Limosilactobacillus reuteri: one gene and its partner. The protein of the gene in region 1 interacts with the protein of each later gene in a pairwise test. Links are inferred from orthologs where the notes say so. Each region holds a gene or a part of one and is shown on either strand. Other genes may lie near its edges. The genes, in order: prmA and rplK.

Region 1 (3,539 bases):
ATTGCCGAAGTAAGCCCCTTTCGAATTGCTAACTTATGATCACCTGCGAGCCAAAACATTACTAATTCTCGATCTTCCATTTAGTTGTTACCTTGTAACTTTGCCATACCGTTCTTAGCAACTTCTTCCAATTGCTTAGCAGAGTCGGCCATAGCCTTCTTTTCACGGTCGTTAAGTGGAACTTCAATAACCTTTGCAACACCAGAAGCATTAACAACAGCTGGAGTACCGATGTAAAGGTCGTTAAGTCCGTATTCACCGTTCATTGGGGCACCGATAGGGAGAACAGAATTTTCATCACGAAGAATAGCCTTTGAAATCCGCATTAAAGCAGTGGCAACACCATAGAAGGTAGCACCTTTGCGGTTAATGATTTCGTATGCCTTGTTACGAACATCATCTTCAATCTTAAGTAATTCATCTTCTGAAATGCCTTCATCCTTAGCGATGTCAAGTAATGGCTTGCCACCAACAGTAGCACTTGAGTAAGCAGCAAATTCGGAATCACCATGTTCACCCATAATGTTAGCAATAACATCACGAGGGTCAACATGAAGCTTCTTACCAAGAGCAACCCGAAGACGTGCGGAATCAAGTGAAGTACCTGAACCAACAACCTTGTTCTTAGGGAAGCCAGAAAGCTTTTGAACAGCATAGGTAAGGATGTCAACTGGGTTAGCTGCAACTAAGAAGATTCCGTCAAAACCAGACTTAACGATTGGTTCTACAACGGACTTAATGATCTTCAAGTTCTTATCAACTAATTGAAGACGAGTTTCACCAGGCTTTTGTGGAGCACCAGCAGTAATAACAACTAAATCAGCGTCTTTGCAAGTGTCGTAATCTGCTGAGTAGATGTTCTTAGGAGCGGTGAAGGCAGTAGCGTCTTCAAGGTCCATTGCGTCCCCTTCAGTCCGTTCCTTAATAATATCAACGATAGCAAATTCTTCAGCAATTCCTTGTTGTGCCATTGCGAAGGCGTAACTTGAACCGACAGCACCGTCACCAACAAGAACAACTTTTTGATGATTCTTAGACATTTAGTTAGTGAATAATCCTGCTCCTAAGATAATGACTGCTAAAAGGATCGCTGGCCAAAGTAAAACATGAATTAATGTTCCAATTAATAGAATAAGAAGGATTAGGCCAATGAACTTAACCGTTAAAACCCCAATCTTCCATAGCAACCAGCAGATAAGAATAGCAATTAAGAGACTCACCTAATCATTTTCATTATCAACTTTACTAATATGTGGTCGTTCTTGTTCGCGTTTCTTTTCTTTTTCTAAATGATGACTTAAGTAATCGATTAAGTCGGACTCAGTCAAGAAAATACGGGGATGATGTTGGTGATGCAACCGAACATCAATCTCGTTAATTTTTAATCGTCCGGTCCAAGTATGGGAATAACGAACAATTACCCGATTATTTAGTCTGTGTTTACCAAAGCGGAACACATATACGTGTTGGGGTGTCATCATTGGCCGAATGTACTCTTTTTTATACATTAAATCATTGTCGCGCATAAACTGCTTAGTTCGATTCAGAATGGTAACCACTTATTTCACCTCGATTGGCTTGTGGGTAATCATTCCGTACCAGTCCTTCATCTGCTGTTCATCGTCAATTATAAATCCTTGCTCTTGCAACTTTTGACGAATCAACGGAGCCTTATCATCGATAATTCCAGAAACAAGGAATTTGCCACCTGGCTTAAGATTTTCATATGCTTGAGGAATAAGAGGCACGATGATTTCCGCAAGAATATTAGCAACAATCAAATCTGCCTGGGTATGGATCCCATCTAATAGGCTATTTACGCCAACCTTAATATCTTTAGCGACCGGGTTTAGTGCAAGATTCTTTTTTGCTGAGCTGACAGCTACTTCATCAATATCATAAGCATCAACTTTTCCTGCCCCTAAGTGCTTGGCGGCAATACTTAAAACACCAGAGCCTGTCCCGACATCGATTACATATTCATTACCAACAATTGTTTTTTCAAGGGCCTCTAGCATTAAACGAGTAGTTGGATGAGTTCCGGTACCAAAAGCCATTCCTGGATCAAGAAAGATTAATTTTTCTTGAGGATCTGCTGGCTCATATTCTTCCCATTGCGGAACAATCGTTAACTGATCCGTTACTCTTAATGGGTGATAATATTTTTGCCAAACCGTTGCCCATTGTTGATTATCGACAGTCGCTGCTGAGACATCATTTTCTCCTGGATTCAGGCCATAATCCCTTAATTTTGCTACTCGTTGATGGATAGTTGGCAATAGTTCAGGAACAAATACGTTTTGTGGGAAATATCCAGATACTGCTGCGCCATTTTTTCGGTGCGGAATTGATGATGGATCAATAAATTCACCGTGGTCCCCATACTTTCCCTCATGTAAGTTTGCAAAATCAGCGGCATCTTCAATTTGAACGCCTTGTGCTCCCATATCCGTCAAAATATAGCTAACTGCTTCAACAGCCTCACTAGAAGTTATTACCTTTATTGCTATCCAATCCATTTATGACAATTCCATTGCATATGAGATAGCCGCCATGAAATATAAAGGTGCTGTTTCAGTTCGTAGAATTCGTGGTCCTAAACCTGATGCTACCACGCCAGCTTCATTCATTTTAGCAATTTCATTTTCCGTTAATCCACCTTCTGGACCAAAAATGGCAAGGAGCGAGTCTCCCGGGTTAAGGGCATTAAATTGTTGCGCTAAAGCACTTGTTTCACCCTGTTTAGCTGATTCTTCCCAAGCAACTATCCGTTTGGTAGCGGGATAATCGGCTAACAATTGATCAAGATTTGCACTGTATTCAACCTGCGGAATTTTATTTCGATGGGATTGTTCTGCTGCTGATTCAGCTATTTTTTGCAGACGTTCGATCTTTCGTTTCTGCTTATTTCCCTGCCAATGACTAATGGAGCGAGCAGCATCGAAGAAAACAATTTTGTCTGCCCCCAATTCAGTTGCCTTTTGAACAATTAATTCTGGTTTCTCTTTAGTCTTTGGAATTCCGCAGGCAAGCGTTACCGAAACTGGCAATTCACTATCAGCATCTAACTTCTGATTGATTTTTAATGTCGCCGTTGGTTCTGTAGTACTAAGAGTCGCAAGGTAAACACAGTGGTCGGCTAATACAAGCTCAACACTTGTTCCAACCTCTGCGCGCATTACCTTTAACAAGTGGTGGGCTGCTTCAGATGGCAATGTTACTTCATCAGCTAGAGTTACATTAACAAAATAGCGTTGCATTTACTTTTGTTGACGCATTGCCCAGGATAAGTACGCAAGCGCTAAGTAAGCAAGGGCAAAATAATAAGTATATCGGGGCATAAAGAAATACGCAGTTATCAAGTAAAGGATTGGAAAAATGAATAACTCGCCCCATTTTCGCTGGTGCTTATAAATCCAATAACCGGACCAAATACTAAAAATACCATTAATAAGGATTAAGACAATCTCTACCATTACCACTCGCGTAACAAATGGAAGCTTATCAACAACGAGCGTCAATACAATCCCAATTAAAAC
Region 2 (3,000 bases), 330 kb from region 1 along the record:
AGTTAATCCTACTGCTCGCCGGCGTGGAATAATAATACCATGAACACCAGCGGCATCAGCAGTTCGCATGATTGAACCTAAATTATGCGGATCCTCTAGTTCATCAAGAATAAGGAAAAATGGATCTTCGTCATGCTTAGCCGCGTTATCAAAGAGGTCATCAATAGTTGCATATTGGTATGCTGCTACAGCTAACACAACCCCCTGGTGATTTTGTCGGTCAGTCATCAAGTCCAATTTATTCTTAGGAACATTCGATACTACTAAGTGGCGTTCCTTCGCTAATTTAACAATCTGGGAAATAGCATCGGCCTTTAACCCCGACTGAATAAAAACTTTATTGATCTCTTGGTCAGATTTTAGTGCCATCACAGCTGGATGTCGGCCAATAATAAAATCCGTATTCTCATTTTTCATCTATCTGCTTTCACGATGAATAGTATACTCACCGCAATGTTTACAGAACTTACGTAATTCTAATCGTTCTTGTCGTTGAGGGTTAGCGGTAATCGTATAATTACGCGCACCGCACTTTGTACATTCCAATGCTACTTTTTTCTGGGACATTTAAACAAAGAGTTTCATCATTAATTGAATTAACCAATCAAACAGAGCAAAGAATAGTACGAAGAACAGAGTCAATGAAACAACAATAGTCGTATCACGACGATTCTCTTTAGCTGTTGGCCATACAACTAGCTTCATTTCGTGGTTAACACTCTTAATAAATCGAATTAAGTGCATCTAAAATGTATCAATCTGATCAAAGCCTAATTCAGCAGCCGTTTCACGACCGAACATTTCAACAGTCGCCTTAATCTTTTGCTTTTCGTGATCAACTTCTACAACCTTGGCAGTCATATTTGCAAAGGATCCCGCAATAACTTTTACAGTATCGCCTTCCTTAACATCAATGTCACTAACAGTTGTTTCGGTTCCCATCCGTTTCATAATCCGATCAACTTCTTCAGGAAGCAATGGGGTTGGTTTGGAACCACCACCGTGAGATCCTAAGAAACCAGTTACGCCGGGAGTATTACGAGCAATGTACCAAGCTTGGTCAGTCATTACCATTTCAACCAAAACATAGCCTGGGAATGTCTTTTCAATTGTTTCTTTTGCTTGACCGTCCTTAACCTGGCGAACTTCTTCTTCAGGAACAACTACGCGAAAAATGTAGTCTTCCATTCCCATTGATTGAGCCCGTGATTCCAAGTTACTTTTAACCCGGTTTTCATAACCAGAGTAGGTATGGAGCACATACCAACGTTTTTCATGTGATTCCACTTAGTCTTCAACAGTGAAGCCCATGCTACGAGCAGTACCTTCAATCATGCGCATAGCTGCTTCTACGTCAGCTGCGTTTAGATCTTGCATCTTAGTTTCAGCGATTTCCTTAACTTGGTCCTTCGTTACTGAAGCAACCTTGTTTGTGTTAGGTTCACCGGAACCATGTTCAACACCAGCGGCCTTCTTTAGTAAGACAGCAGCAGGTGGCGTCTTAGTAATGAAGTCGAATGAACGGTCCTCATATACAGTAATTACAACTGGGATCAACATACCCTTTTGGTCTGCAGTCCGTGCGTTGAATTCCTTAGTGAAGCCCATAATGTTAATACCTGCTTGTCCAAGTGCAGGACCTACTGGTGGAGCTGGTGTAGCGGCACCGGCAGGAATTTGCAACTTGACAATGTTAGCTACTTTCTTTGCCACTTAAAATGTGGTTAAATCAAGCGTAACACTTGGTCCAAATGTTGAAGAAATGGAAGCGTGCTTGATGTATGTTCCACGTACTGAAGCTGGACGAGCCTTAGCCACAATATCTTCTAAAGTAGCCAAGTTTTCAACTAACTTGTCAGTATCAAATGAAACCTTACCGAATGGTACAGCAACGTTACCATCACGGTCAGTCCGGTAAGTTACTTGACCAGCCTTGGCATCAGAAACAGCCTTGGCTACGTCCATCGTAACAGTACCAGTCTTAGGGTTTGGCATTAAGCCCTTAGGTCCGAGGACACGTCCTAAACGACCTACTTTAGGCATCATGTCTGGTGTTGCAATTGCAACATCAAAGTCAAGCCAACCGTCTTGAATCTTTTCTACTAAATCATCGTCGCCAACAAAGTCAGCACCAGCTTCTTGAGCAGCCTTAGCATTTTCACCATTAGCGAAAACAATAACTGTTTGATCCTTACCAGTACCATTTGGTAAAACAACGGCACCACGTAATTGTTGGTCAGCTTGCTTTGTGTCAACGTTTAAGTTAAATGCTACTTCGATAGTAGAGTCGAAGTTAGCGTAGGCAATATCTTTTACTAATTGGACAGCGTCTTTAACAGCGTATTCTTTCTTGCTGTCAACTTTCTTGAGCGCGTCTTGGTACTTCTTACCACGTTTTTTAGCCATTTACTTATTAACTGCAGCTGTTAAGGCCGCTCCTAAACGTTTTAAACCAACTTCAATCTGGTCTTCTTTCATATTTGAATAGTTCAAGCGGAAAGCACCAGGTTGAGCTTCACCAGCAAAGAACGGATCGCCTGGAACAAAGGCTACATCATGTTCAAGGCATTCCTTAAATAACTCTACTGTATCGTCAACGCCAGGAACTTCTACCCATAAGAACATACCGCCTTCAGGATTCGTATATTTAACTCCTTCTGGGAAGTACTTTTTAATTCCCTCAAGCATTAAATCTTTACGTTTGCCATATAAATCACTAATTTCTTTAACGTGGGCATCCACATCGTTGTCAGCAAAGAATTGGGCAACCGCGAATTGAGCTAAATTATCTGTATGGAGGTCAGCTGATTGCTTAAGGACCGTTAATTTATTAACCACATCTTCATCAGCAACCAACCATCCTAAACGAAATCCTGGTGCTAATGTCTTTGAAAATGTACTCATGTAAAGGACATGACCCGATTTATCAAATGACTTAACTGCTGGTACATGTTGGCCAGCAAAACGAATTTCACCATATGGATTATCTTCTAGTACATA

The links.
Region 2: the proteins of prmA (region 1) and rplK interact in binary tests that used the Escherichia coli proteins (3 or more experiments, as listed by UniProt). The link is inferred for Limosilactobacillus reuteri from one-to-one orthologs.

Annotation. Positions count from the first base shown.
Region 1 is NZ_CP059275.1:904,576-908,114, reverse strand. The notes cover bases 540-3,539. They hold prmA (50S ribosomal protein L11 methyltransferase), read right to left. Parts: upstream 2,520-3,539; coding sequence 1,560-2,519; downstream 540-1,559. Other genes in these bases: HHK02_RS05300 (hypothetical protein), read right to left, coding at 3,261-3,539; HHK02_RS05305 (16S rRNA (uracil(1498)-N(3))-methyltransferase), read right to left, coding at 2,520-3,260; HHK02_RS05315 (hypothetical protein), read right to left, coding at 1,221-1,526; HHK02_RS05320 (hypothetical protein), read right to left, coding at 1,041-1,220; HHK02_RS05325 (L-lactate dehydrogenase), read right to left, coding at 540-1,040. In the rest of the region: HHK02_RS05330 (hypothetical protein), read right to left, coding at 1-80; more of HHK02_RS05325, read right to left, coding at 81-539. UniProt on the Escherichia coli protein: Methylates ribosomal protein L11.
Region 2 is NZ_CP059275.1:1,235,609-1,238,608, reverse strand. It holds rplK (50S ribosomal protein L11), read right to left. Parts: upstream 1,714-3,000; coding sequence 1,288-1,713; downstream 1-1,287. Other genes in the region: HHK02_RS07365 (aminotransferase-like domain-containing protein), read right to left, coding at 2,407-3,000; rplA (50S ribosomal protein L1), read right to left, coding at 1,714-2,406; nusG (transcription termination/antitermination protein NusG), read right to left, coding at 745-1,287; secE (preprotein translocase subunit SecE), read right to left, coding at 568-744; rpmG (50S ribosomal protein L33), read right to left, coding at 418-567. UniProt on the Escherichia coli protein: Forms part of the ribosomal stalk which helps the ribosome interact with GTP-bound translation factors.